3 regions of the Bradyrhizobium sp. 155 genome follow, and region 1 is predicted to be linked to each of the others. Evidence: predicted binding sites of a transcription regulator. Region 1 holds the regulator's gene; each other region holds the start of a gene.
The links. The regulator PhoB, encoded in region 1, activates phosphate uptake and scavenging genes when phosphate is short. The targets are predictions, from matches to a motif close to TGTCATNNANCTGTCAT.
Positions count from the first base shown of each region.

Region 2: IVA93_RS21365 (DUF47 domain-containing protein) is a predicted target of PhoB. The motif match lies at 1,330-1,346, and genes of this name have one in related genera.
Region 3: ugpB (sn-glycerol-3-phosphate ABC transporter substrate-binding protein UgpB) is a predicted target of PhoB. The motif match lies at 2,330-2,346, and genes of this name have one in related genera.

Region 1 is NZ_CP064704.1:7,375,747-7,385,458, reverse strand. It holds gene IVA93_RS35100 (putative bifunctional lysylphosphatidylglycerol flippase/synthetase) at 1-574, shown strand, start outside; gene IVA93_RS35095 (ATP-binding protein) at 608-1,906, shown strand; gene pstS (phosphate ABC transporter substrate-binding protein PstS) at 2,050-3,063, shown strand; gene pstC (phosphate ABC transporter permease subunit PstC) at 3,162-4,151, shown strand; gene pstA (phosphate ABC transporter permease PstA) at 4,156-5,001, shown strand; gene pstB (phosphate ABC transporter ATP-binding protein PstB) at 4,998-5,819, shown strand; gene phoU (phosphate signaling complex protein PhoU) at 5,830-6,546, shown strand; gene phoB (phosphate regulon transcriptional regulator PhoB) at 6,569-7,276, shown strand; gene IVA93_RS35060 (GcrA family cell cycle regulator) at 7,515-8,027, opposite strand; gene IVA93_RS35055 (aspartate aminotransferase family protein) at 8,483-9,685, shown strand; gene argF (ornithine carbamoyltransferase) at 9,685-9,712, shown strand, end outside.
Region 2 is NZ_CP064704.1:4,361,903-4,371,614, forward strand. It holds gene IVA93_RS21360 (inorganic phosphate transporter) at 1-625, opposite strand, end outside; gene IVA93_RS21365 (DUF47 domain-containing protein) at 641-1,285, opposite strand; gene IVA93_RS21370 (branched-chain amino acid ABC transporter permease) at 1,444-2,412, opposite strand; gene IVA93_RS21375 (branched-chain amino acid ABC transporter permease) at 2,414-3,277, opposite strand; gene IVA93_RS21380 (ABC transporter substrate-binding protein) at 3,350-4,573, opposite strand; gene IVA93_RS21385 (ABC transporter ATP-binding protein) at 4,607-5,353, opposite strand; gene IVA93_RS21390 (ABC transporter ATP-binding protein) at 5,346-6,101, opposite strand; gene IVA93_RS21395 (PAS domain-containing protein) at 6,438-7,121, shown strand; gene IVA93_RS21400 (ArsC family reductase) at 7,125-7,499, opposite strand; gene IVA93_RS21405 (tRNA-binding protein) at 7,607-7,978, shown strand; gene IVA93_RS21410 (TetR/AcrR family transcriptional regulator) at 8,192-8,824, shown strand; gene IVA93_RS21415 (sulfite exporter TauE/SafE family protein) at 8,828-9,610, shown strand; gene IVA93_RS21420 (glutathione S-transferase family protein) at 9,613-9,712, opposite strand, start outside.
Region 3 is NZ_CP064704.1:7,760,892-7,770,603, forward strand. It holds gene IVA93_RS36740 (MarR family winged helix-turn-helix transcriptional regulator) at 1-205, opposite strand, end outside; gene IVA93_RS36745 (organic hydroperoxide resistance protein) at 361-786, shown strand; gene IVA93_RS36750 (CaiB/BaiF CoA transferase family protein) at 963-2,180, shown strand; gene ugpB (sn-glycerol-3-phosphate ABC transporter substrate-binding protein UgpB) at 2,401-3,717, shown strand; gene ugpA (sn-glycerol-3-phosphate ABC transporter permease UgpA) at 3,765-4,646, shown strand; gene ugpE (sn-glycerol-3-phosphate ABC transporter permease UgpE) at 4,646-5,494, shown strand; gene IVA93_RS36770 (sn-glycerol-3-phosphate import ATP-binding protein UgpC) at 5,500-6,579, shown strand; gene IVA93_RS36775 (Hsp20 family protein) at 6,862-7,287, shown strand; gene IVA93_RS36780 (BQ00720 family protein) at 7,339-7,611, shown strand; gene IVA93_RS36785 (glycoside hydrolase family 5 protein) at 7,777-8,799, opposite strand; gene IVA93_RS36790 (O-antigen ligase family protein) at 8,796-9,712, opposite strand, start outside.

The DNA of each region.
Region 1 (9,712 bases):
TCCGGAAGCCGCGGCCTCGATCGACATGCTTCCGCCCTGGCTGAACCGGATGCTGGCGATGATGATCATCGTCGGACTGGTCGCTTACGTGGTCTGGGTCTGGACCCAGCCGCGCATGGTCGGCCGCGGGCCCTGGACCGTGATGCTGCCGGGCGGCCCGCTGACGCTGCTCCAGATCGCGATCGGCATCATCGATCTCGGCTTCTGCGCGCTCGCGATGTACGTGCTGGTCCCTGACGAGCCCAATCTCGGTTTCGTGGTGGTCGCGGTGATCTTCGTCTCGGCCACGCTGCTCGGCTTTGCCAGCCATTCGCCCGGAGGCCTTGGCGTGTTCGACGCGGCGATGCTGGTCGGGCTCTGGCAGATGGACCGCGAGGAGCTGCTGGGCGGGATGCTGCTGTTCCGCGTCCTCTATTATCTGTCCCCTTTTGTCATATCTGTAATCTTGCTGACGTTTCGCGAAGTTATCATCGGCGCACGATCGAAGCGCCTGCAGCAGGCTGCGCTCAAGCTCGACCCCGGCCCCGCGCCTGAAGCCGCTTACGTGAGAAAGCGCAGCGACAGCGGCGCCTGACCGGCGCAAGGCCTTTTGGAGAAGCCCGCCCCGATGGCGATCGACGCCCCAACTTCTCCCTCCTCCCCGCCCTGGTCCGACCGGCTGCGGCACTCGACCGTCATCCTGATCGCCGCGGCGCTCGCGCTATCCGTGGTGGTCTCGCTGGGGGAATTATCGGCGCTGCATGCGATTGCGGTGTTCCTCTGCATCGCGGCCGCAGCGCTGATCCCGTGGCGCCTGCACGATACCGCCGCCTCGCGCGAAGAGACCCGCCGCGTCAACCCGGTCGAGAGCGCGGCGGTCGCCGCAGTGGTCGCCGGCATGCCCGATCCCGCGGTGCTGCTCGACCGCGCCGGCCGCGTCATCCATCTCAACGCCGCAGCCGCCCAGCTCGCGCCGGCACTGCGCCGGAATGAGCTCGCCCAGTTCGCGCTGCGCTCGCCCGAGATCATCACGGCGCTGCGCGAGTCGATCGCGACCACCGAGCCGCGGCGCGCGACCTATCTCGACCATGTCCCGGTCGATCGCTGGATGGAGCTGACCATCACGCCGGTGCCGGTGCCGACCACCTTTGGCGGCGCCGACAAATGCATGCTGATGACCTTTCACGACCAGACGCCGCTGCGCCGGGTCGAGGAAATGCGGGCCGATTTCGTCGCCAATGCCAGCCACGAGCTGCGCACGCCGCTGGCCGCGCTGTCCGGCTTCATCGACACGCTCCAGGGCCAGGCCAAGGACGATCCCAAGGCGCGCGAGCGCTTCCTCGGCATCATGCACAACCAAGCCACCCGGATGGCGCGCCTGATCGACGATCTCTTGTCGCTGTCGCGGGTGGAGCTGTCGGCCCATGTGCGGCCCGACACCCTGGTCGACCTGCTGCCGATCATCTTGCAGGTCGCCGATGGGCTCGAGCCGCTGGCGCGGGAACGCCAGGTCGAGGTCGAGACCCAGCTGCCCGAGACCCCGGTGCTGATCGCGGGGGACCGCGAGGAGTTGCTCCGCCTGTTCGAGAATTTGATCGAGAACGCGCTCAAATACGGCGCCTCCGGTGGACGCATTATCGTGTCGCTGATATCAGGCGCGGCCCCTGATGGAACTCAGGAAATCCGGGTGCTGGTCCGGGATTTCGGCCCCGGCATCGCGCCGGAGCACCTGCCGCGGCTGACCGAGCGCTTCTACCGGGTCGATGTCGGCGACAGCCGCTCGCAGGGCGGCACCGGCCTGGGATTGTCGCTGGTGAAACATATTCTTAACCGTCATCGCGGCCGGCTTTTGATCGAAAGCGTGCCCAAACAGGGCGCCACTTTCACCGCCTGTTTTCCCCAGGGCAAGCCTGCGGCTCTGAGCTAAATTCCAGCGATTTCAGCTGCTTAACACTGTCATCCGACTGTCACCAAACCTTCGTAAAAGCTCAGCTGTCCGCTCCTAAAGGGGCGGCACGGGGAGCGCGATCGGGCGCGGATGGCGCTTCGCTCCCCTGTATGGAGACCAGCATGAATTTCCTCAAAACACTCGTCGCTGCTGGCATTGTCGCCGCATCGACGACGGCGGCCTTTGCTGCCGACATCACCGGAGCCGGCGCGACGTTCCCGTTCCCGATCTATTCCAAATGGGCCGACGCCTACAAGAAGGAGACCGGCAACGGTCTGAACTACCAGTCGATCGGCTCCGGCGGCGGCATTAAGCAGATCCAGGCCAAGACCGTGACCTTCGGCGCCAGCGATGCGCCGCTCAAGGCCGAGCAGCTCGAGAAGGACGGCCTCGTCCAGTGGCCGATGGTGATGGGTGCCATCGTGCCCGTCGTCAACATCGAGGGGGTGAAGCCCGGTGAACTGGTGTTCGACGGCGAGACGCTGGCCAGCATCTATCTCGGCAAGATCACCAAATGGGACGACGCCGCGATCAAGAAGCTCAACCCGAACGTGAAGCTGCCCTCGGAGGCCATCACCGTGGTCCGCCGTTCGGACGGTTCGGGCACCACCTTCAACTTCACCAACTACCTCGCCAAGGCCAGCGCGGATTGGAAGAGCAAGGTCGGTGAGGGTACCGCGGTCGAGTGGCCGGTCGGCGTCGGCGCCAAGGGCAATGAAGGCGTGTCCGGCAACATCAGCCAGACCAAGAACTCGATTGGCTATGTCGAGTACGCCTATGCCAAGCAGAACAAGCTGACCTACACCGGTCTCATCAACAAGGCCGGCAAGCCTGTGCAGCCCACCGTCGAAGCCTTCCAGGCGGCCGCCTCCAACGCCGACTGGGCCAAGGCTCCCGGCTACTACGTCATCCTGACCGACCAGCCCGGCGAGAAATCCTGGCCGATCACGGCGGCGACCTTCATCCTCATGCACAAGGACGCCACCGACAAGGCGGCCTCGCAGGAAGCCATCAAGTTCTTCCGCTGGGCCTTCAAGAGCGGCGGCAAGGCGGCTGAAGAGCTCGACTACATCCCGATGCCGGATCCGGTCGTTCAGCTGATCGAGAAGACCTGGGCTGCCGACATCAAGAGCTAGGTTCGCGACGCTCGTGCCCCGGATGCGCTGCGCTGCATCCGGGGCACGGACCAACAAAAAACGTATACTATTTGGTACAGGGGATCGGCGTGGCAGAGATGGCCGTTCAGAGCGATGTAATCGACGACGCCGGACCGTATGACCGCGCCAAGGCCTTGAGCGCGTTCAAGCTCGGCGACGTTACCTTCTACTGGATTACGCGGCTCTCCGCGATCTCGGTGCTTCTGATCCTCGGCGGCATCATCATTTCGCTGATCGTCGGCGCTTTCCCGGCGATGAAAGAATACGGCGTCTCCTTCCTGTGGACGCAGCGCTGGGCGCCCTCCGCAGATCCGCCGGTGCTCGGCGCGCTCGGGCCGATGTACGGCACGCTCGTCACCTCCTTCATCGCGATGCTGATCGCCATTCCCGTGGGTCTCGGCATTGCGATCTTCCTCACCGAGCTCTGCCCGCAATGGCTGCGCCGCCCGATCGGCATGGCAATCGAGCTGCTCGCCGGTATTCCCTCGATCATCTACGGCATGTGGGGCTTCTTCGTGTTGGGTCCGTTCCTGGCCAACACGTTCCAGCCCTTCATGATCAAGATCTTCGACGGCGTTCCCGTGCTGGGCGCGATCTTCGCAGGTCCCCCGTCCTATCTCAGCCTGTTCAATGCCGCGCTGATCCTTGCCATCATGGTGCTGCCCTTCATCACCTCGATCTCGGTCGACGTGTTCAAGACGGTGCCTCCGGTCCTGAAGGAAGCCGCCTACGGCGTCGGCTGCACCACATGGGAAGTCGTCCGCAGCGTGGTGATCCCCTACACCCGGGTCGGCGTCATCGGCGGCATCATGCTGGCGCTGGGCCGCGCGCTCGGCGAGACCATGGCGGTGACCTTCATCATCGGCAACTCGTTCCGGATCTCGTCATCGATCTTTGCGCCGGGCACCACGATCTCGGCGGCGATCGCATCCGAGTTCGCCGAGAGCGACGGCCTGCACCAATCCGGCCTGATCCTGCTCGGCCTCCTGCTGTTCGTTCTGACCTTCTTCGTGCTCGCAGCGGCGCGGCTGATGCTGATGCGGCTGGAAAAGAAGGCGGGGAATTAGCGCCATGAATCCGATCTATTCACGCCGACGCCGCAAGGACATCGTCGTCCGCGGGCTCTGCATCGCCGCAACCGCCTTCGGCGTCACCTGGCTCGCGCTGATCCTGATCACGCTGCTCTACAACGGGCTGGCGGGACTCAATGTCCAGCTGTTCACCGAGAACACGCCGCCACCGGGATCGAACGAGGGCGGTCTGCTCAACGCCATCGTCGGCTCGCTGATCATGACCGTGATCGGCGTCGGCATCGGCGCGCCGCTCGGTATGTTCGCCGGCACCTATCTCGCCGAATACGGCCGCAATGACCGGCTGACCTCGGTGATCCGCTTCATCAACGACATCCTGCTCTCGGCGCCCTCGATCATCATCGGCCTGTTCATCTACGGCGCCGTGGTGGTGCCGATGCGCGGCTTCTCGGCGATCGCAGGCTCGCTCGCCCTCGCGGTCATCGTGATCCCGGTGGTGCTGCGCACGACCGAGGACATGCTGCTGCTGGTGCCGAACGCGTTGCGCGAGGCGGCCTCGGCGCTCGGCCTGCCGCGTTCGCTGGTGATCAAGCGGATCGCTTATCGTGCTGCCCGATCGGGTCTCATCACCGGCGTGCTGCTCGCGACCGCTCGCGTCGCCGGTGAAACCGCGCCGCTGCTGTTCACCGCGCTATCGAACCAGTTCTTCAGCCTCGGCCTGAACAAGACGATGGCGAACCTGCCTGTGACCATCAACAACTTCGTGCAGAGCCCCTATGCCTATTGGAAGCAGTTGGCCTGGAGCGGGGCGCTGCTCATCACCCTGACCGTTCTTGCCCTTAATATTTTCGCGCGCATCCTTGGCGCCGAGAGGACCGCAAAATGAGTGATCTTTCCGTGTCGATGAGCGCGTCCGGTGGACTGCCGCACGCGGCGGTGCTGCCCGAGGCGCCCCCCAAGGTGACCGTGCGTAACCTGGACTTCTATTACGGCGAGCACCATGCGCTGAAGAACATCAACCTGACGCTCGGCGCCAACCGCGTTACGGCGTTCATCGGTCCGTCGGGCTGCGGCAAGTCGACCCTGCTGCGCATCTTCAACCGGATGTACGACCTCTATCCCGGCCAGCGCGCCACCGGTCAGCTCATGCTCGATCAGACCAACATTCTCGACCCCAGGCTGGACCTCAATTTGCTGCGCGCCCGCGTCGGCATGGTGTTCCAGAAGCCGACGCCGTTCCCGATGACGATCTACGAGAACATCGCGTTCGGCATCCGTCTCTATGAGAAGATCTCGAAGTCCGAGATGGACGGCCGCGTCGAGAAGGCGCTGCGCGGCGGCGCGCTGTGGAACGAGGTCAAGGACAAGCTCAACGCCTCCGGCCTGTCGCTCTCCGGCGGCCAGCAGCAGCGCCTCTGCATCGCCCGCACCGTCGCGGTGCGGCCCGAGGTGATCCTGTTCGACGAACCCTGTTCGGCGCTCGACCCGATCTCGACCGCCAAGGTCGAGGAGCTGATCCAGGAGCTGTCCGAGGATTACACGATCGCTATCGTCACCCACAACATGCAACAGGCGGCGCGCGTCTCCGACAAGACCGCCTTCATGTATCTCGGCGAGCTGATAGAGTTCGACGACACCAGCAAGATCTTCACGTCGCCGTCAGATCGGCGCACGCAGGATTACATCACCGGCCGGTTCGGCTAGGAGACGCGACATGGGTTCTGAACATACCGCAAAGGCTTTCGACACCGACCTCCAGGAACTCACTCGCCTGGTCGCCGAGATGGGCGGCATCGCCGAGCGCATGATCGTCGAGTCCGTCGACGCGCTGATCCGCCGCGACGTCCCGCTCGGCCAGCGCGTCGTCGCCATCGACACCGAGCTCGACGCGCTGCAGAAGCGCATCGAGGAGCGTGCGGTGCTCACCATCGCCCGCCGCCAGCCGATGGCGGTCGATCTGCGCGAGATCGTCGGCGCCATGCGCGTCGCGACCGATCTCGAGCGCATCGGCGACCTCGCCAAGAACATGGGCAAGCGCGTCGCGGCGCTGGAGACGGACTTCCATCCGCTCAAGCTGTTCCGCGGCCTCGAGCACATGACCGACCTCGTGCAGCAGCAGGTCAAGTCGGTGCTGGACGCCTATGCCGCGCATGATTTGCCGGCGGCGATGGCGGTGTGGAAGGGCGACGAGGAAGTCGACGCCATCTGCACCTCGCTGTTCCGCGAACTCCTCACGTACATGATGGAGGATCCGCGCAATATCTCGTTCTGCATCCATCTGATGTTCTGCGCCAAGAACATCGAGCGGATCGGCGACCACGCCACCAATATCGCCGAGACCGTGTTCTACATGATCGAGGGCCAGGCGATCACCGACAAGCGGCCGAAGGGCGACATGACGACCTTTGCCAACACGGTACCGAACACCTGAAGACTTAAGGAGCGACGACCCGATGGGCGCACGCATTATGGTGGTTGAGGACGAGGAAGCCCTGACCGAGCTTCTCCGCTACAACCTCGAAGGCGACGGCTATGACGTCGAGACGGTGATGCGCGGCGACGACGCCGACACCCGCCTCAAGGAGCACATCCCCGATCTGATCGTGCTCGACTGGATGCTGCCGGGCCTGTCAGGCATCGAATTGTGCCGGCGGCTTCGCACCCGTCCCGAGACCAAGCAGCTCCCGATCATCATGCTCACCGCGCGCGGCGAGGAGAGCGAGCGGGTGCGGGGTCTTGCGACCGGCGCCGACGATTACATCGTCAAGCCGTTCTCGGTGCCGGAGCTGCTGGCGCGCGTGAAAGGCCTGCTGCGGCGCGCGAGCCCGGAGCGCCTCGCCACCGTCCTTGCTTTTGGCGACATCGAGCTCGACCGTGACAAGCGCCGCGTGGCGCGCTCGGGCCGGCCGATCGATCTCGGTCCGACCGAATATCGCCTGCTGGAGTTCTTCCTGGAGCATCCGGGACGGGTGTTCTCGCGCGAGCAGCTGCTCGACAGCGTCTGGGGCCGCGACATCTATATCGACGAGCGCACCGTCGACGTGCATATCGGCCGCCTGCGCAAGCTGCTCAATCTCGGCCGCGAGCAGGACCCGATCCGCACCGTCCGCGGCGCCGGCTACGCGCTGGATGATCGCTTCGCGAAGGCGGAGCAGGTGTAGGGTTGCAGGCTTGTTTGTTGGCGAGCTGTCCCTGCATTCTCAGCCGTCGTCCCGGACAAGCGAGCGAAGCGAGCGCTGATCCGGGACCCATAACCACCGAACGTGGTTTGGCGAAGACTCGGAGTGACCCCTTCCGCACGATTATTGCGTGCTCGGAGTATGGGTCCCGGCCCCCCGTGCGCAATTGCGCACTAGGCCGGGACGACACTGAAATTGTTGAACTGTCTTCGCGTGACGACTAACGGGGACCCGGCTTTACCGGTGCGCGGCGCCGATCCGACGCGGGCTGGTACGCAACGCGCGAGTGCTGGGCGCAATAGGGCAGTCCGGACAGCGCCCTTCCACCGCAGAAGAAGAAGTCCGGGCTCGAGGGATCGCCGACCGGCCAGTGGCAGGTCGCCTCGTTCAATTCCAGCAGCGACAGCCGCTGGCTCATCGGCACCACGTTGTCGTAGGTGACCGGATCCGGCTCAGCCTCGACCTCGAAGGCCTGCGCCAGCGCGGTGTTGCCGCGCGAGATCGGGCGGCTCACCCGCATCATGTGCTGCGCGGGGCGCGCCTTGCGCGGCCGCGGCGCTGCCGATGATGGGCTCTTGGCGCGGCCCGAAAGGCCGAGCCTGTGCACTTTGCCGATCACGGCATTGCGGGTCACATTGCCGAGCTCCGCCGCGATCTGGCTGGCCGAAAGTCCGGCCTCCCAGAGCTTTTTCAGCTGCTCGACGCGATCATCGGACCAGGTCAAAACCGTCATTGCACCCTTTCCCTCGCTGCGCGCCAGCCATCCTGGGGCCTCGCAGCGAATGCCTAAGCCTTCAAAAACCCGTGCCGCCAGAATCCCTTAAGGCTCGCCGGGCGCGTCTTGAACGCCCGAACGTTTACGCCGGTACATAAGGACTTAAAGATCAGAACCACTGCACGAGATGTCGTATCTGACAATCCAAACGCTACAATATGGCGTGACTCCCGCGCAAGAGTCCGCCGACTCGCTTCCACATGTTCCGTGGCCAAATCCCGCAAAATCGGCACCGCAAGACTACGGATTCAGCGTTTCGCGAGGCTTTCCGGGCGGCATTGACACCCGTTTCACCAGGCCTAAGATAGTCGCACGTGCCGCCCTCAAGAGGCGGCACGTTTCGTTTTCCGGGCCGGTCGATGGTGCGTTGCGCAATGCACGCTCACTCCGTCCGCAACATTCAAGTGACCATCATGACTAACAGCGCAGCGCCGCATTTGCTCCCCGTTTTCGCCAGGTCCGACCTTGGTTTCGAGCGTGGCGAAGGCTGCTGGCTGATCGCGACCAATGGCGAGCGCTATCTCGATTTCACCTCCGGGGTGGCGGTGAATGCGCTCGGCCATGCCCATCCGGCGCTGGTCGCGGCGTTGCAGGAGCAGGCCACCAAGCTCTGGCACATGTCGAATCTGTTCCAGAGCCCGGACGGCGAAAAGCTCGCCGCGCGCCTGTGCAATGAAAGTTTCGCGGATTTCGTGTTCTTCTGCAATTCCGGCGCCGAAGCGCTGGAATGCGTGATCAAGGTCGTGCGCCGTTATCACGCCGCAAAGGGTCATCCCGACCGCTATCGCATGATCACCTTCGAAGGCGCCTTCCATGGCCGCACGCTGGCGACGCTGGCCGCAACGGGATCGGCAAAATATCTCGAAGGTTTCGGCCCTCCGATGGAGGGCTTCGACCAGGTTGCGCATGGCGATCTCGATGCCGTGAAAAAGGCAATCGGTCCGCAGACCGCCGGCATCCTGATCGAGCCGATCCAGGGCGAGGGCGGTGTGCGTTCGGCAACGCCCGCCTTCCTGAGGGCGTTGCGCCAGCTCTGCGACGAGAAGGGTCTGTTGCTCGCCTTCGACGAGGTGCAGACCGGCATGGGCCGCACCGGCGATCTGTTCGCGTACCGCCGCCTTGGCGTCGAACCCGACGTGATGTCGCTGGCCAAGGCGCTCGGCGGCGGCTTCCCGATCGGCGCCTGCCTTGCGACCGCCGAAGCGGCGTCCGGCATGACGCCGGGCTCGCACGGCTCGACCTTCGGGGGCAATCCGCTCGCGATCGCGGCTGCGAACGCCGTGCTCGACGTCATGCTCAAGCCCGGCTTCTTCGACCACGTGCAGAGGATGTCGCTGCTGCTCAAGCAGAAGCTCGCCTCCGTGATCGACCGTCACGGCGATGTCGTCAGCGAAGTGCGCGGCGAGGGCCTCCTGATCGGCATCAAGGCCGTGGTGCCCTCCGGCGATCTCGTTGCAGCCTTGCGCGACCAAAAGCTGCTCACCGTCGGTGCCGGCGACAATGTCGTGCGTTTCCTGCCGCCTTTGATCGTCACCGAAGCCGAGATCGAGGACAGCGTCGGGCGGCTCGAGCGCGCCTGCACCGCGTTGTCCGGCAACAAGCGGGCGGCAAGCTGATGAGCAAGTCGCCCGATAAAACACCGA
Region 2 (9,712 bases), 3.0 Mb from region 1:
GCGAATAGAGCAGCACGGCGATGATGCCCATGGTCTTCTGAGCGTCGTTACCACCATGGCCGAGCGAATAGAGCGAGGCGGAGGCGAATTGCAGGATGCGGAAGGCGCGATCCACGGCAAAGGGCGTGGAGCGCACCGAGGCCCAGGAGACGATCGCGACCAGCACCATCGCGAGCAGGAAGCCGACCAGCGGAGACAGCACGATGGCGATCACCGTCTTGGACAACCCGCTCCAGACCGCCGCTGAAAGGCCGGCTTTGGCCACGCCGGCACCAAACAAGCCGCCGATCAATGCATGAGACGAGGACGATGGGATGCCGAGCGCCCATGTCACCAGGTTCCAGACGATGGCGCCGACCAGCGCGGCGAAGATCACCTGAGCATCCACGATCGCGGGATCGATGATGCCGGTGCCGATAGTCTGGGCAACGTGCAGCCCGAACACCATGAAGGCGACGAAGTTGAAGAACGCGGCCCAGAACACCGCGTATTGCGGCCGCAGCACGCGGGTCGAGACGATGGTCGCGATCGAATTGGCGGCGTCGTGCAGGCCGTTCAGGAAGTCGAACAGCAGCGCGACGGCGATCAATCCGACAAGGACGGGAAGACCCAACGCAACATCCACGGCGTGGCCCCTGCCCTAAACTTGCTCGATGACGATGCTGTTGATCTCGTTCGCGACGTCGTCGAAGCGGTCGGCGACTTTCTCGAGATGGTCGTAGATCTCTGCGCCGACGATGAAATCCATCGCGTTGCCGCCGCGATGCTTGAGGAACAGTTCCTTCAGCCCGATATCATGGAGATCGTCGACGCGGCCTTCCAGCTTGCCAAGCTCTTCCGTGATCGCGGTCAGCATGGCCACGTTCTGACCGATCTTCTGCATCAGCGGCAGCGCGCGGCCGACCAGATTGGCGCATTCGATCAGAAGCCCGCCGATCTCCCGCATCGGCGGCTCGAAGCTGCGGACCTCGAACAGCATCACGGCCTTTGCGGTCTGCTGCATCTGGTCGATGGCGTCGTCCATCGAGGTGATCAGGTTCTTGATGTCGCCGCGGTCGAACGGGGTGATGAAGGTGCGGCGCACCGCGGTCAGCACCTCACGGGTGATGTTGTCGGCATCGTTCTCGAACTGGTTGACGCGCTGGCAATAGACCGGCGTCTCCTCGCCCCCGTTGAGCATGCTCTGGAGCGCGATCGAGCCCTGGATCACGGTCTGGGCGTGGCGGTCGAACAGGTCGAAGAACCGTTCTTCCTTCGGCAGGAAAGCGCGAAACAATCGCATCATGGGAGAGAGACTACCGGTTGGATGATGGCCTGGCCCAAGCGGGCCGTCATGAAACTGTCATAGACCATTTTCGATCCACGCGCGTGCCACCTCACGCCCGTGGAGCCGGATCATCCACCGCTTTCGCGCGTCAACACATCTTCTATTATATCAACGACTTACAGCGACCGCCGGAAGTAATGCGCGATTTCGCCGATGACGCCACGGCGGAAGGTGAGCACGCAGATCACGAAGATCGAGCCCTGGATCACGGTCACCCATTGGCCGAACCCCGCCAGATATTGCTGCATGGCGATGATCACGAAGGCACCGACCACGGGACCGAAGACGGTTCCGAGTCCGCCGACCAGCGTCATCAGCACGACTTCGCCCGACATCGACCAGTGCACGTCGGTGAGCGAGGCATTCTGCGCCACGAAGACTTTCAGCGCACCGGCAAAGCCGGCCAGCGTGCCCGACAGGACGAAAGCCAGGAACTTGTACTGATCGGTGCGGTAACCCAGCGAGATCGCGCGCGGCTCGTTCTCGCGGATCGCCTTGAGGACTTCGCCGAACGGCGAGTTGATGATGCGGAAGATCAGCAGGAAGCCGGCGAGGAAACCGACCAGCACCACGTAGTAGAGCACGGTGGGCTTGGTCAGATCGAAGACGCCGAACATGCGTCCCTGCGGAATGCCCTGGATACCGTCTTCGCCATGGGTGAACGGCGCCTGGAGGTAGATGAAGTACAAGAGCTGCGACAGCGCCAGCGTGATCATCGAGAAATAGATGCCCTGGCGGCGGATCGAGATATAGCCCGTGATGAGCGAGAGCACGAAGGCACCGGCGACCCCGACGAGGATGCCGAGTTCCGGCGGCAGCGCCCATACTTTCAGCGCATGCGCGCTGCAATAGCCGGCCGTGCCCAGGAACATCGCATGGCCGAAGGACAGTAAACCGCCGTAGCCGATCAGCAGGTTGAAGGCGCAGGCGAGCAGCGCGAAGCACAGCGCCTGCATCACGAAGAACGGGTAGACCCCCGTGAATGGCACCGAAGCCAGCAGCAGCGCCATCACCACGAACACGATCATCTCGTCGCGGATCGCGCGCGGGGTTACCGGCAGCGTGTCGTCCGTCAAGGCTGTCATATCAGGCCGCCCTTCCCGTCAATCCCGTTGGCTTCACCAAGAGCACCAGCACCATCAGCACGAACACGACGGTGTTGGAGGCCTCGGGGTAGAAATATTTGGTCAGGCCTTCGATCACACCGAGCGCGAAGCCGGTGATGATGGAGCCCATGATCGATCCCATGCCGCCGATCACGACCACCGCGAACACCACGATGATGAGGTCGGCGCCCATCAACGGCCGCACCTGGTTGATCGGCGCCGACAGCACGCCGGCGAGTGCTGCAAGGCCGACACCGAGGCCGTAGGTCAGCGTGATCATGCGCGGCACGTTGACGCCGAAGGCGCGCACGAGCGTCGGGTTTTCGGTGGCGGCGCGCAAATAGGCGCCGAGCCGCGTCTTCTCGATCAGGAACCAGGTCGCGATGCAGACCACCAGCGAGAAGATGACGACCCAGCCGCGATAGACCGGCAGGAACATGAAGCCGAGATTCATGCCGCCCTTGAGCTGGTCCGGAATGGCGTAAGGCAGGCCGGAGGAGCCGAAGTAGTTCTGAAACACGCCCTGCACGATTAGCGCAATGCCGAAGGTCAGCAGCAGGCCGTAGAGATGATCCAGCCCGGTCAGCCATTGCAGCATGGTCCGTTCCAGGATCATGCCGAAGATGCCGACGATAACAGGCGCAAGCAGCAACGCCCACCAGTAGTTGATGCCGCCGAGGTTCAGCAGGAAGTAGGCGACGAACGCGCCCATCATGTAGAGCGCGCCATGGGCGAAATTGATGATGTTGAGCATGCCGAAGATCACGGCAAGCCCGAGACTGAGCAGCGCGTAGAACGAGCCGTTGATCAGTCCTACCAGTAGCTGAGCGTAAAGAGCCTGCATCGATCCCGCACCTGGTCCCTTCGGCGTTCCCTGAAAGTCGCCCGCAGGCCTGATGGCCTGCGGGCGGTTAGCTTACTTCTTCAAGAGCGCGCACTTGCTCTCGGACAGCGGCGTGAAGGCCTGGTCGCCCGGCACCGTGCCGACCAGCTTGTAGAAGTCCCACGGTCCCTTGGACTCGGAGGGCTTCTTCACCTCGAACAGATAGGCATTGTGGATGGTGCGGCCGTTGGGCTGGATCTCGCCCTTGCCGAACAGATCGTCTTCCGTCGGCATCGACTTCATCTTCTCGACGACCTTGACGCCGTCATGCGGGTTGCCGCCGAGCGCTTCCAGTGCCTTGAAATAGTGACGCACGCCCGCATAGACGCCGGCCTGCACCATGGTCGGCGGCGCGTTGTTCTTCATCTTCTCGGCGAAGCGCTTCGAGAACGCCCGGGTCTGGTCGTTCATGTCCCAGTAGAAGGTCTCGGTGAAGTTGAGGCCCTGTGCGGTCTCGAGCCCGATCGCCTTGACGTCGGTGAGGAACAGCAGCAGCGCCGCGAGCTTCTGGCCGCCCTTGACGATGCCGAACTCGGCCGCCTGCTTGATCGTGTTGGTGGTATCGCCGCCGGCATTGGCAAGGCCGATGATCTTGGCCTTGGAAGCCTGCGCCTGCAGCAGGAAGGACGAGAAGTCCGGCGTGTTCAGCGGGTGCTTGACGCCGCCGACCACCTTGCCGCCATTTGCGGTAACGACAGCGGTGGTGTCGCGCTCCAGCGCCGCGCCAAAGGCGTAGTCCGCGGTCAGGAAGAACCACGTGTCGCCGCCGGCCTTCAGCAGCGCCTGGCCGGTGGTGTGGGCAAGCATGTAGGTGTCGTAGGTCCAGTGCACCGTGTTGGGCGAGCACTGCGCGTTGGTCAAATCCGAGGTCGCCGCGCCCGAGTTGATATAGACGCCGTTCTTTTCCTTGATGACGTTGTTGACCGCGAGCGCCACGCCGGAATTCGGCACGTCGACGATGAGGTCGACCTTGTCGACGTCGAACCATTGCCGCGCGATCGCGGTGCCGATGTCGGGCTTGTTCTGGTGATCACCCGAGATGATGTCGATCTTCCAGCCCTTCGCAGCCAGACCGGAATCTTCAATGGCCATCTGCGCGGCGAGCGTCGAGCCCGGCCCGCCAAGATCGGCATAGAGCCCGGACTGATCGGACAACGCGCCGATCTTGACGGTCTTGTCCTGCGCGAAGGCTACGCCCGCGGTGGTCACGGCCAGCGCCGTGCCGAGCAGAAACGACGCAATCGACTTTGTCATCATGCTACTTCCCTATGAATCTTCTTGTTGGCAGTTCTAGACACCGAGATAGGTGTGGAGCTTGTCCATGTTGGCGGCGAGCTCCGCATTGGAAAATCCGTCAATGATCTTGCCGTGCTCGACCACGTAATAGCGGTCAGCGACAGTGGATGCGAACCGGAAGTTCTGCTCGACCAGGAGGATCGTAAAACCCTCCTTCTTGAGCCGCGCAATGGTGTGGCCGATCTGCTGGATGATGACGGGCGCGAGACCCTCCGTCGGCTCGTCCAGCATCAGGAAGTTCGCGCCGGTGCGCAGGATGCGCGCGATCGCGAGCATCTGCTGCTCGCCGCCGGAGAGTTTGGTTCCCTGGCTGTTGAGCCGTTCCTTCAGGTTCGGAAACAGATCGAAGATCTGCTCGAGCGGCAATCCGCCGGGACGCACCACCGGTGGCAGCAGCAGGTTCTCGCGGACATCGAGGCTGGCGAAAATTCCCCGCTCTTCCGGGCAGAACGCGATTCCCATCCGCGCGATCTTGTCCGAGGTCGTGCGGATGATGTCCTGGTTATTGAACTTCACCGAGCCGGTGCGCTTGCCGATGATGCCCATGATCGACTTCAGCGTGGTGGTCTTGCCGGCGCCGTTGCGCCCGAGCAGGGTGACGACCTCGCCCGCGTTCACGTCGAAGTTGATCCCGTGCAGGATGTGGGACTCGCCGTACCAAGCTTCGAGGTTGCGGACCTGGAGGAGGTTGCCGCCGCTCGCGGCCTTTGCGGGAGCTTCCGCCGTTGCAGTCTCAGCCATGACCGGCTCCCAAATAGGCTTCCTTGACGCGTTCGTCCTTGGTGAGCTCGCTGTAATGGCCTTGCGCCAGCACCTGGCCGCGCGTCAACACGGTGATGATGTCGGAGAGATTGGCAACGACGCTCAGATTATGCTCGACCATCAGGATGGTGTATTTCGCGGAGATGCGCTTGATCAACGCCGCGATCTTGTCGATGTCCTCGTGGCCCATGCCGGCCATCGGCTCGTCCAGCAGCATCATCTCCGGGTCGAGCGCGAGCGTGGTTGCGATCTCCAGTGCGCGCTTGCGCCCGTAGGGCATCTCGACCGCGGGCGTATTGGAAAACTCGCTGAGGCCGACATCGTTCAACAGCTCGCGCGCGCGATCGTTGAATTGGTTGAGGACGGACTTGGAGCGCCAGAAATCGAAGGAGCTGCCGTGCTGGCGCTGAAGCGCGACGCGCACGTTTTCCAGCGCGGTGAGATGGGGAAATACCGCCGAGATCTGGAACGAGCGAACCAGCCCCAGGCGAGCCACGTCGGCGGGCGCCATCGCGGTGATGTCCTGCCCCTTGTACAGGATTTTTCCGGCAGACGGTTTGAGGAACTTGGTCAAAAGATTGAAGCACGTCGTCTTGCCGGCGCCGTTCGGGCCGATCAACGCGTGAATGCTCCCACGGCGAACCTTGAGCGCAACGTCGCGGACGGCGAAGAAGCCCGCGAACTCCTTGGTCAAGCCTTCCGTTTCGAGAATGAACTCATCGGCCAAACAGTTTTCCCCCTGCCCGCACAACGCGCGTGGCTATCCTTGTTGCTTCGGCTTTCCGGAGGCCCTTGGAGCCACTCCCTGGAGCCCATCCGGAACGCCGCCTCCGGGCGCGGAATATGCCGGAGGTGACGGGGGTTAGGCAAGGCGGAAAGCTGAGCAGGTCAGGCCTCCGGCCGGGAGACTTATGCTCCCTTAGTCGGACATGTTTTGATGTCGCGCCTGCCCGGCTTCCCGGTTCGCAAAGCGCCGGTCATCAAGCCGTCGTTAACGGTCTTTCGTTCCATGCGCCAGCCTTCATAGAAAATTTTCCCGCAGCGAGGATCATGCGCGCGTTTCATGCGTCCGGAATTTCTATTCGCCGGGAATATTGTCTTGGATTTTGCAAGCGCGGCTCCTTCCGTGGTCAAGTCGATCAGGCAGCGTGATCTCCTGAACACGTGGCTGCGGCTCTATGCGCGCGAGCAGACGGCCCCGGCGATCTGGGAGTACCAGCCTGCGCGGCTCGAGGAAGAGCTCTCCGATCTGATCTATTATACGGTGGATGCGTCGATGCCGACACCGCGTCTGACCATCCAGAGCGAAGGCACGCGCATCTCGCGCGCCTATGGACACACCGGCAAGGGCGTTCTGCTCGACGACTATATCGGGCCGCGTCTCGCGCCCCTGGTGATGCCGGTCTATCATGAATGCGTGGCGCGTGGGCTGCCTGTCTACAGCGTTGCCGACGTCGATGACATCTACGGCCGTATCGTCGCCTATGAGCGCCTGCTGCTGCCGTTCCAGAGCGACGGCAAGGTCTGTCACATCATCGCGTCGCTCAAGACCTTCTGCGAGGACGGCGGCTTCGAGATCAAGAATCTGATGCGCGGAAATGACGCGCTGCCGCGCCCGAGATTGCGCGCGGTGATCGACCACGACCTGTTCCATCGCACCCCGGGCCGCATCGCGCCGGCCGAACTGGTCGAGTTCGCGGACCAGCAGGGCTCAGGTGTTCCCACCGAGATCATCGAGCTGAACTAGCGGTCAGCGCGATTTGGCGGCGGCTTCCTTGGTCGTGACTTCCTTGGCATAGATCTCCGGCTTGAAGCCGACCAGCAGCTTGCCGCCGACTTCAAGCACCGGCCGCTTGATCATCGATGGTTGCGCTAGCATCAACGCCAGCGCCTTTTTCTCGGAGAGGCCTTCCTTGTCGGCATCGGGCAGCTTCTTGAAAGTCGTGCCGGCGCGGTTGAGCAGCGTCTCCCAACCGACCTTCTCGCTCCACTGCTTGAGCTTGTCCTTCTCCACGCCCGCCGTCTTGTAGTCGTGAAACGCGTAGGCGACGCCATGGCTGTCGAGCCAGGCGCGCGCCTTCTTCATGGTGTCGCAGTTCTTGATGCCGTAGATGATGTTGGGCAAAGCGTTCCTCGCGCATGCGTCGTATCGTGATCCCAAGGCGTTGTACGCAACTCCGGTTCGCGCGACAATATTGCGAAAACGATGCCAGCTCTTCGAACGGACACTCCATGCACGTCACCCACGATCCAGCCGCGACCGCATCGCCGACCATCGACTTCGACACTTTTCTCGCGGTCGATATCCGCGTCGGCACCATCGTCGATGCAAAGCCGTTCCCCGAGGCGCGCAAGCCGGCCTGGCGGCTGTGGATCGACTTCGGTCCCGCGATCGGCGTGCGCAAGAGCTCGGCGCAGATCACCGAAAATCATCCGCTTGAAACGCTAGTGGGCCAACAGGTGGCTGCGGTCGTGAATTTCCCGCCGCGCCAGATCGGCCCCGTTGTCTCGGAGGTGCTGACCCTCGGTTTCCCCGATGCCGACGGCAAGGTCGTGCTGGTGCAGCCGAGCAAGCCCGTGCCGAACGGCGGACGGCTGTTCTAGCACCGCGCGCTCAAGGGGCGGTTCCTGGCCGCCGGGGGCGCCCTTTAAGGTTCACCTCCTCGTCCCCGGCCCCCGGTTCCTCGGGCTTGACCACGATACTCTTTGAGCTAAAAATGACTGACTGATCGTTTTTTATCATATCCAGTGCTACGGAACCGCTTGTCCTGCAGAACGACTAAACGATTGATCTGTCAGTTTTTTGTGGATGGCCGAATGCCGAAAATCAGCGACAAGCAACGTGAAGGCCGGCGGCAGCAGATTCTCGAAGCCGCCCTTGCCTGCTTCGCCGAGGACGGTTTTCACCAGACCGGGATGGCCGACATCGTCAAACGGTCGGGGCTGAGCCACGGTGCGGTCTATCTCTACTTCCAGAGCAAGGACGATCTGATCGAGGCACTCGCCGACGACCGGCATCGGCGCGAGGCCGTGCTCAATTCGGTCGCGCAAGGATCCGGCGATCCGATCGAAGGACTTCACGCGCTGGTCGGCGTCTACGCGCAATGGCTCACCGACTCCGCCGGCGAAGCGCGCCGCCGTGTCGGCATCCATGGCTGGGCCGAAGCCCTACGCAACCGCCGCGTCCGCACCAGCGTCGTGGAAGGCATCGACATACCCCGCGCCCTGATCGTCGCCCTGGTCGAGCGGGGCCAGCATGGCGGCCTCATCAAACGCGATCTCGGTGCGGAAGCGATCGCGCGCGTGCTGATCGCGATCTTCCAGGGTTTTGTGCTGCAAAAATGCTGGGGCCAGGATTTTGACATCGAGGCCTGCATGGCGGCCGTGACCAGCGTGATCGATGGATTTCGCACCACAAAGGCCGACGTCAAGCGACGGACCAGGAGCTGAGCGATGTCGTGGGTCCATGACCTGCTCGCAGGCATTGGGGTCGGCCTCATCGGCGGGCTGACATCGGGCTTCATGGGCACGAGTCCCGGAGGCGGCCTCGTGATTTTCAGCGTACTGCTACTGGGCGCCGAGCAACACGTCGCCCAGGGGACATCGCTGATCACGCAGGTTCCACCGACGGGACTCGCGGGCGTTCGCCGCTACTGGCAGAGCGGCAATCGCAGCCCGTTGCTGTGGATCGTCTGGATCGGCATCGGGTTTCTCTTCGGCGGTGCCGGCGGCGGCTACGCTGCGGCCGCAGTCTCCGACTCGGTGTTGCAATGGACCTACGTCGTCTATCTCGTCGCGCTGATCGCTCTCCTGATCCTGCGCAGCGACCGCGAGGAGAAAAGCAATGAGACCTGCGACCGAGACAAGCTGCCTTGGCTGCCGCTGCTCCTCATCGGCATGCTTGCCGGATTTTCCTCCGGCTTCATGGGCATCGGCGGTGGGCTCGCGATCACCGTCGGGCTCGCGGCGGGCCTGCGGGTGCCGCAGCATCAGGCCCAGCTCGTCAGCCTCGTCTTCTCGGTCATCCCGACCAATATTCCGGCGGCCTGGATCTACTGGAGCAAGGGCCTCATGGTCGGCTGGCCTGCCATCATCGGCATCCTTGCCGGCCTCTGGGTCGGCACCGATCTCGGCGCACGCGCGGCTAATGGCGTCAGCAAATCGGTGCTGCGCCGGGTCTTGATCGCCCTCATCTTGCTGATGGCGCTCTACATGACCCAAAAGGCGCTAACCTGATCTCACGGCCGCTTCGGAATGTTCAGCCCGCGCTCGACCGCCGGACGCGCCAGCCCGCGGTCGAGCCAGGCGGCGACGGATTTGAACTGGCTGAACTCGACG
Region 3 (9,712 bases), 390 kb from region 1:
GCAGCTTTTCGCCGATGCTCTTGACCGGCACGTCGTCGCGCTCCCACAGCACCAGCATCACCAGATATTGCGGATAGGTCAGGCCGAGCCGGTCCAGCAGCGGCTTGTAGACGCGGTTGAACGCATGCGCGGCGGAATAGACCGCGAAGCAGATCTGGTTGTCGAGGCGCAGCGGCGCGTCCGCTGCCGAATGTTTCCGGGGCATCGAGAATCTCACAGGACTTGCTCCATTCTGGGGCCGGCCGTCGCTACATTCAATTGCGAACAATTAAATGTGAGACGCTATAATTTCAATTGCGCGCAATCTAATTGCCTGCGATAAAGATGGCGCCCCCACCCCGAAAACACAGGGAGACAAAAATGTCAGTGAACGTCCTCTACAAGACCAGCGCAAAGGCCACCGGCGGCCGCGACGGCCATGCCGCGACCCTCGACGGCGCGCTCGACGTCAAGCTCACCACGCCGAAGGAGCTCGGCGGCGGAGGCGGCGCCGGCAACAATCCCGAGCAGCTGTTTGCTGCGGGCTATGCCGCCTGCTTCATCGGCGCGATGAAGTTCGTGTCCTCGCAGGGCGGCCCCAAGGTTCCGGCCGACGCCTCCGTGACCTCGACCGTCGGCATCGGCCCGCGCGCGGCCGGCGGCTTCGGTCTCGACATCGACCTTGCCGTCTCGCTGCCGGGCCTCGCCCGCGCGGAAGCCGAGGCGCTGGTCGAGAAGGCGCACCAGGTGTGCCCGTATTCCAACGCGACGCGCGGCAATGTCGACGTCCGTCTGACGGTCGTCTGATCGGTTAGCTGAAGCGGCTGGCCCGAGATACCCCTCGGGCCGGCCGCCTCCCTTGATTTGCCATCCCGCGGGATTGCGGCGAGCGGCCTGCATGACGCCCTACGCGCGAAGCCATTGCCGGCTCGGACGAACCTCGTTAGGCCTGTGATCAATACCGACACAGGGGACGCGAAGGCATGACTGAAGCCGCCAGTTCTGGAGCTGCCATGGGTGCAATGAGCGGCCTGCGCGTCATCGATCTGACGCGCGTGCTCGGCGGCCCCTATTGCACCCAGATCCTCGCCGACCATGGCGCCGACGTGATCAAGGTCGAGCCGCCCGCAGGCGACGAGGTACGCGACTGGGGCCCTCCCTTCCACGAGGAAGACGCGGCCTATTTCATCGGCATCAACCGCAACAAGCGCTCGATCGGCCTCGACCTCGCCTCCGAGGGCGGCCGGACCGTGCTGCTCAAGATGCTGGAGAGCGCCGACGTCCTGATCGAGAACTTCAAGCCGGGCACGCTGGAGAAATGGGGCATCGGCAACGAGGTGTTACGCGAGAAATTTCCGCGCCTCGTGCATTGCCGGATCTGCGGCTTCGGCGCCGACGGCCCGCGCGGCGGCAATCCCGGCTATGACGCCATCATCCAGGCCATGACCGGCATGATCGCGGCGACCGGCTCGCCCGAGAGCGGACCGATGCGGATCGGCGTGCCGCTGGTCGACATCGGCACCGGCCTCTATGCGGCGATCGGCATCTTGATGGCGCTGTCGGAGCGGCAGCGCTCGGGCCAGGGCCAGTTCCTGGAGACCACGCTGTACGAGACCGGTCTCGCCATCATGCATCCGCACACCGCGAATTATTTCATGCATGGCAAGCCGCCGTCGCTCACCGGCAACGAGCATCCCAACCTCGTGCCCTATGCGATCTTCCCGACCAAGACCGACGACATCTTCATCGGCGTCGGCAATGACGGCACCTTCCGCAAGCTCGCCAAGGAGATCGGCAAGCCCGAGCTCGGCACCGATCCGCGCTTTGCGCGCAACAAGGATCGCATCGGCAATCGCGAGGCGCTGCGGGCCGAGCTTGCCGCCGTGTTCAGCCAGCACGAGGCCGAGCCGCTGTGCAATCGCCTGCTCGCCGCGGGCCTGCCCGCCGGCCCCGTGCAGAAGATCGACCAGGCATTGACCAACCCGCACACGATCGCGCGCGGCGATATTATCGAGAAGGATTGGTACAAGGGCGTGGCGTCGCCGATCCGGCTCGACCGCAGCAAGCCGAGCCTGCGGCGCCTGCCGCCGAAATTCAGCGAGCACGCCGCCGAGGTCCTGGGCGAATTCGGCTACTCCAGGTCCGAGATCGACGCGATGGTCGAGCAGGGCACTGTCTGCGGCCCCGAGCGCAAGCGCTAGCGCCCTCGCCTTCCACATCCCACGGCAATGCCGCAGTGCGGTGCGGGCGCTCTGTGCACCGCGAACGGAGGACGCTGCGCGCGCGGCATTCGCCTATTTGACGGCTTCCCTTTTCCAGCGCTTGCCGCTTTCGTTTCGGCCGCTTACACAGTCATGTGAACGTCATATGGCGCTGCTAGCGCAAGCGATCATTTTTGACGGCCCAAGGGAGGTTTACTTGATGGCTCTTCGACATTTTGGAGCGGCTGCCGCTATTGCACTCACGGTTGGACTATCGGCCTCGCCGGCCTTGGCCGTGACCGAAATCCAGTGGTGGCACGCGATGACCGGCGCCAACAACGACGTCATCGTCAAGCTCGCCACCGACTTCAACGCGTCGCAGAGCGACTACAAGGTGATCCCGACCTACAAGGGCAACTATCCCGATACGATGAACGCCGGCATCGCGGCGTTCCGCGCCGGCAACGCCCCGCACATCATGCAGGTGTTCGAAGTCGGCACCGCGACCATGATGGCCGCGACCGGCGCCGTGAAGCCCGTCTACAAGCTGATGGCCGACGCCGGCGAGAAGTTCGACCCCAAGATCTACCTGCCCGCCATCACCGGTTATTATTCGACGTCGAAGGGCGAGATGCTGTCCTTCCCTTTCAACTCGTCCTCGACCGTGATGTGGGTGAACCTCGACGAGCTGAAGAAGGCGAACGTAGAGATCCCGAAGACCTGGCCCGAAACGTTCGAGGCCGCCAAGAAGCTGAAGGCTGCCGGTCATGACACCTGCGGCTTCTCGGGCTCCTGGATCACCTGGGTCAATCTCGAGCAGCTCTCGGCGTGGCACAACGTGCCGCTCGCCAGCAAGGCCAACGGCCTCGACGGCTTCGACACCGTGCTCGAGTTCAACGGACCGCTTCAGGTCAAGCATCTCGAAACCCTGGTCGAGCTGCAGAAGACCAAGACCTATGACTACGCCGGCCGCACCAACACCGGCGAAGGCCGCTTCACTTCGGGCGAGTGCCCGATCTACCTGACCTCGTCGGCCTTCTTCGGCAACGTCAAGGCGCAGGCCAAGTTCAACTTCACCGCCGTGCCGATGCCGTATTATCCCGACGTCAAGGGCGCACCGCAGAACTCGATCATCGGCGGCGCTTCGCTGTGGGTGATGGGCGGCAAGTCGGCCGAGGAATACAAGGGCGTCGCGAAATTCCTGACCTTCCTCTCCGACACCGATCGCCAGGTCTACATCCACAAGGCCTCCGGCTACCTGCCGATCACCAAGGCGGCCTACGCCAAGGCGAAGGAAGAAGGCTTCTACAAGGATCAGCCCTATCTCGAGACCCCGCTGCTCGAGCTGACCAACAAGGAGCCGACCGAGAATTCGCGCGGTCTGCGCCTCGGCAACATGGTGCAGCTGCGTGACGTCTGGTCGGAAGAGATTGAGCAAGCGCTGGCCGGCAAGAAGACCGCCAAGCAGGCGCTCGATGCCGCCGTCGAGCGCGGCAACACGATGCTGCGGCAGTTCGAAAAGACCGCCGTCAAGTGAGGCAATGAGCGGCAGGCCGCGACCCGGCCTGCCGCTCTGCTGGCATCATGCAAAAGCAAGCCATCTTCCAGTCAAGACTGTTACCGTACGCGCTGGTTGCGCCGCAGCTCGCGATCGTCCTGATTTTCTTCTATTGGCCGGCCCTGCAGGCGGTGATCCAGTCCTTCCTGCTCCAGGATGCGTTCGGTCTGTCGACCACCTTTGTCTGGTTCGAGAATTACGTCGAGCTGTTCAAGGACGCAGCCTATTTCGAGGCGATCGTCCGGACCTTCTTGTTCTCGTTCGCCATCGCCGTCTCGTCGCTGTCCTTTGCGCTGCTGCTCGCCGTGATGGCGGACAAGCCGCTGCGTGGCTCGATGCTCTACCGCACGCTCCTGATCTGGCCCTATGCGGTGGCACCGCCCGTGGTCGGCGTGCTCTGGATCTTCATGCTGCATCCCTCGCTCGGCGTGCTCTCGCGCTATCTGCGCAATATGGGCGTCGACTGGAATCCGCTGCTCGACGGCGACCAGGCCGCGGCGCTGATCATCCTCGCCGCCGCGTGGAAGCAGATCTCCTATAATTTCCTGTTCTTCCTCGCCGGCCTGCAAGCGATCCCAAAGAGCGTGTTCGAGGCCGCCGCGATCGACGGCGCCCGTCCGATGCGGCGGTTCTGGACCGTGACCTTCCCGTTGCTGTCGCCGACCATCTTCTTCCTGCTGGTGGTCAACATCGTCTACGCCTTCTTCGACACGTTCGGCATCATCGACACGATGACCCGCGGCGGCCCCGGAACGTCGACGGTCACGCTGGTCTACAAGGTCTATTCCGACGGCCTGCTCGGCGGCAATCTCGGCAGCTCGGCGGCGCAGTCGGTGATCCTGATGGTCATGGTCATCGTGCTCACCGGAATCCAGTTCCGGTTCGTCGAACGCAAGGTGACCTACTGATGGTCGAGGAAGAGGGCTTCCGGCGCAACATCGCCCACATCATCCTCTGGATCGGGATCGCGGTCGTCGCCTTCCCCGTCTACATCGCGTTCGTCGCCTCGACCCAGGACAACGCGCTGATCGCCAACGGGCAAATGTCGCTGCTGCCGGGCGGCCATTTCTTCGAGGTCTACTACCAGACCATTTTCGTCGGCACGAGCGGATCGACCCGCGAGCCCGTCGGCAACATGATGCTGAACTCGCTGGTGATGGCGCTGCTGATCGCGGTCGGCAAGATCGCGATCTCGATCATCTCGGCCTACGCGATCGTCTATTTCCGCTTTCCCTTCCGGATGCCGATCTTCTGGATCATCTTCATCACGCTGATGCTGCCGGTCGAGGTGCGCATCTATCCGACCTACAAGATCGTCGCCGATCTGCACATGCTCGACAGCTATGCGGGCCTGTCACTGCCGCTGATCGCCTCCGCCACCGCGACGCTGCTGTTTCGCCAGTTCTTCATGACGGTGCCGGACGAGCTGCTGGAGGCCTCGCGCATCGACGGCGCCGGTCCCCTGCGCTTCTTCTGGGATACGCTGCTGCCGCTGTCGCGCACCAACATGGCGGCGCTGTTCGTGATCCTCTTCATCCTCGGCTGGAATCAATATCTCTGGCCGCTGCTGATCACCACCCGCGACGACATGCAGACCATCCAGGTCGGCATCCGCAAGATGATCACCACCACCGACGCGCTGACCGAATGGCCGATCGTGATGGCGACGGCCGTGCTCGCGATGCTGCCGCCGGTGTTCGTCGTCGTCGTGATGCAGAAACTGTTCGTGCGCGGACTCGTGGAGACGGAAAAGTAAATCCCATGGCTAACGTCACCCTGCGCAACGTCCGCAAAACCTATCCCGGCGGCTTCGAGGCCATCAAGGGCGTCAACGTCGATGTCGGCGACGGCCAGTTCTGCGTGCTGGTCGGGCCCTCCGGCTGCGGCAAGTCGACATTGCTGCGCATGGTCGCAGGCCTCGAAACCGTCACCGGCGGCGAGATCGACATCGGCGGCCGCATCGTCAACCAGATCGAGCCCGCCGACCGCGACATCGCGATGGTGTTCCAGAACTACGCGCTCTATCCGCATATGAGCGTGTTCAACAACATGGCTTACGGCCTGCGCAACCGCGGCATGAAGGAGGCCGAGGTCAAGACCCGCGTCGACGAAGCCGCCCGCGTGCTCGAGCTCACCTCGATGCTGGAGCGCAAGCCGCGCCAGCTCTCCGGCGGCCAGCGCCAGCGCGTCGCCATGGGCCGCGCCATCGTGCGCCAGCCGAAGGTGTTTCTGTTCGACGAGCCGCTCTCCAATCTTGACGCCAAACTCCGCATCGCGATGCGGGTCGAGATCCGCAAATTGCAGCGCCGGCTCAACACCACGTCGATCTACGTCACCCACGACCAGCTCGAGGCGATGACGCTCGCCGACATTCTCGTGGTGATGAATGGCGGCCAGGTCGAGCAGGTCGGCAATCCCTTGGCGATCTACGAGAAGCCGGCGACGACTTTCGTCGCCTCCTTCATCGGCGCGCCACCGATGAATCTGATGTCGATTCGCGCCGACGAGATCAAGTCGCAGCTCGGCAGCACCGACGCCGGCATCCTCGGCATTCGCCCGGAGGATTTCGTCATCACCGACCAGAGCCCGGCCGGCGGCGTCGCCCTTCCGCTCACCGTGGAAGCGATCGAGCGCGTCGGCGCCGAAACCTTCGTTTACGGCACGCGGGCCCAGGACGAGCAGCGCATCGCCGCCAACCCCGGCGAACTGCCGCCCGGCGAGGTCATCGTCCGCATTCCCGGCTCAGAGGCGCCTCCGATCGGCGAGAAGATCCGCGTCGCAGCAATGCGCCAAAAGCTGCATCTGTTCAGCGGCGATGGGCGGACGCGGATCGAGGCCTGATCGGGTTCCGCTGGGCCGTCGATTAAAAAACGCGAAAACAACCCCATGCACAGTAGAAGGGGGTTTGTTTTTGTTGAGAAAAATCACACCGCAATTTCGTCGGGCCGGCTTGTGGCAGGCGTTTCGCGCCATGGCGACAAGTCAGCTTTTGCGGGTGAGCTGCCAGTCCACAGCCCCGGCTACGTCCTTGAACCCACACGCGGATATGCCCATATTGCTGATCAAGGGGTGCCTGTACGGGCCCTGATGCACCAAAGTCGCTTCGAGAGGACTTTGTAAACTATGTCTCGTGTTCCCATGCTTTCCAGTCCCTTCCTTCTGGGCTTCGACGAGATCGAGCGCGTGCTCGATCGGGTCGTCAAAGGCGCCGACGGTTACCCTCCCTACAATATCGAGAGGTGCGACCGGTCGGAGGGCCAGCCCGAGCGTCTGCGGATCACGCTGGCGGTCGCCGGATTCACCCGCGACCAACTCGATGTAACCATTGAGGAAAACCAGCTCGTCATTCGCGGGCGGCAGCAGGACGACAAGACCCGGCAATACATCCATCGCGGCATCGCCGCGCGCCACTTCCAGCGCACTTTCGTGCTGGCGGAGGGGATGCTGGTGCTGGGTGCGGATCTGAAGAACGGATTGCTGGCGATCGATCTTGCCCGGCCGGAACCGGAGAGGATCGTTAAGACAATCGCTATCAATGAGCACGAATAATGGAACGAGTAGCGGACTCGACCGCTTAGTTTCGAGAGAGGAGTCGAGACCATGAGTGAAGGTCACGTTGCGTTCGAATACGAAGCCAAGAACGTCTCGCCGGAAACGCTGGCAACCCTCGGCGAAGGCCATATCGCCTATGTGAAGCAGATCCGCTCTGAGGATGTGCCGGGCCTGTTTCCCGAAGCGCCGAAGATCGCGCCGGGCCTCAAGCTCTTCGCGCTCCACGCCGCCGACGGCACGCCGATCATGCTGACCGACAGCCGCGAAGCCGCAATCGCCAACGCCTGGAGCAACGAGCTGCAAGCGGTGAGCGTGCACTGAGCACGCGCGCGTCGCACGAATAGGGTTTCAAGCGGGCATGCCTTCGCAGGAAGGCGTGCCCGTTTGCTTTGGGGGATCCAGAATCTTTCCGTGGCAAGATTTTGGATTGCTTCGCTCGCTCGCAATGAGGCAGTGTGCGGCGATGGCTCGCGTCCCGGATGCACCTCAACGCCCGGCCGGAAGCAGTGCCCGCAGGATGTCCGGCTTCCAGGCTTGACGCGCGCTGTCGAAGGCCGCGAAATCATGATCGAACTGCCAATAGGCCCAAGCCCAGCCAAGCCGCTCTGCGCTCCGCGCCACGAATGACAGATATCTGGTCCGTGCTTCGGCTGGAGCGGCCTCGTACACGCCGAACTCGCCGAGATAGATCGGGCGCTTTTCTCTTTGGGACCAGGACCGAATCTTCTCGAAATCGGCGCGGGCCTTCTGTTTATCCTCCGGGGTACCCCAGTCGAGCGGGCCGATTCGCGAGAATGTGGGCGACCACGGTGCGCCCTGATGGGTGAAACGGATCGGCGCGTAATAGTGAAACGTGACGATCAGATTCCGGTCATCCGACGGCAGGACCAGGTCCTCGACCGGCATCTCGTCGACGTTGAGAACCGAAGCGATGACCGTCCGCCGGGGATTGGTGGCGCGGATGATGCTGAGGCACTCGTTCAGAAGGCCGTTCCAGCCGGTGGACGACATCTGCCCGCCCGGCTCGTTGAGGACCTCGAAGACAAGTGCTGGATATTTCCCGGCGTAGCGCGCGGCGATTTGGGTCCAGAACGATTTCAGCTTGTCTGTGCACTCGGAGATGTCGCGCTGACAAACATGGGTATCGTGCTCGTCCAGGATGGGGATGAGATTTCGGGCGAGCACTTCCTCGATGACGCCATCGAGCCGCCTCAAGACGACTTCATCCATTACCTTCTCCGGATTCATGAATCTAAAGCCGAAGAAATTTATCCGAACGTGCGAGAACCCGGCGCGTCTGATCGCAGTGAGGTTGTCCAGACGAAATGGCGCGTTTCGGCCTCCCTCCCAGACGCCGTCGTAGCCGAGGATGTTGATGCCGCGCCCCAATTTTGGAGCAGGGGGCGTGTTGGCCTGTCCGGCTGCCTCGGTCCGGAAGCAGATCGGAAGCACGGATAGTGCCAAGACAAGACGAAAGGCTATCGTCCAGCGGACGCGGATGGCATTCATCCTGTTTGCCCCGTCATTGCTGCAGGCCCCTGCTGGGGCACCGGCCTGCACACTGCGAAGAAGAATGCGACGAGCAGCACCGACGTGAACATTGTCGAGCGAAGAAACATCGTCTCCGTGAAGTTCGATTGAAAGCTCAGGACGACGAAGCCGATGATCAGCGCGCAGTGATACCGATCGATCGACCGGGTGGCGATCAAATAGAGGACCTTTTCCGAGAACAGATAAACGCTCGTGACGAACAGCAAATATCCCAGAAATCCAGTTTCAATCGCGACCGCGATGTAACCGCTATGATAATTGTCGAGCACCCAGCCATGATTCTGGTTGAAATAGTCGTAGATCGCGGGGCGCGTCCAGAATCCGTTGATGCCGAAGCCCAGCAGCGGCGCATCGTTGAAATGGCCGATGGCGTACTGCCAAATGAAGGTCCGCTCGGTCAAATCGACGGTCGCCTCGCCGAGATGGATGGAATCGTACCCCGTCACGTAAAAATACAGCATCAGCAGAGCGGCCAGGATGCACATGATGAATGGCAACACCGCATAGATTTTCATGCAGCGGATCGACCACATGGAAGTCACGAGCAGCCCGCCCGCCGCGAATGCGACAGCGCCGGCACCACGCGACTCCGAGGCGATGACGCAGGTCGATGCCAGAACAAGCGACACGAGGAATGCAATCCATCCCTGCCCCGTGATCTTCTGATAACAGGCAAAGAACATCAGATATGCGCTGATAAAGCCGAGCGTCTGCTTCGATTCGTAGATTCCTTGCCACTGGCCGTTGTGCATCCAGCTCTGGTCGACGCCGATCTCGGGCACGAAGACGGCGCACAACGCCGAGGCGGCGACCAGAACGAACAGCCCAAGCGCCGTGGATCCGACGATCTCGTCGATGTCGATACGCGTGA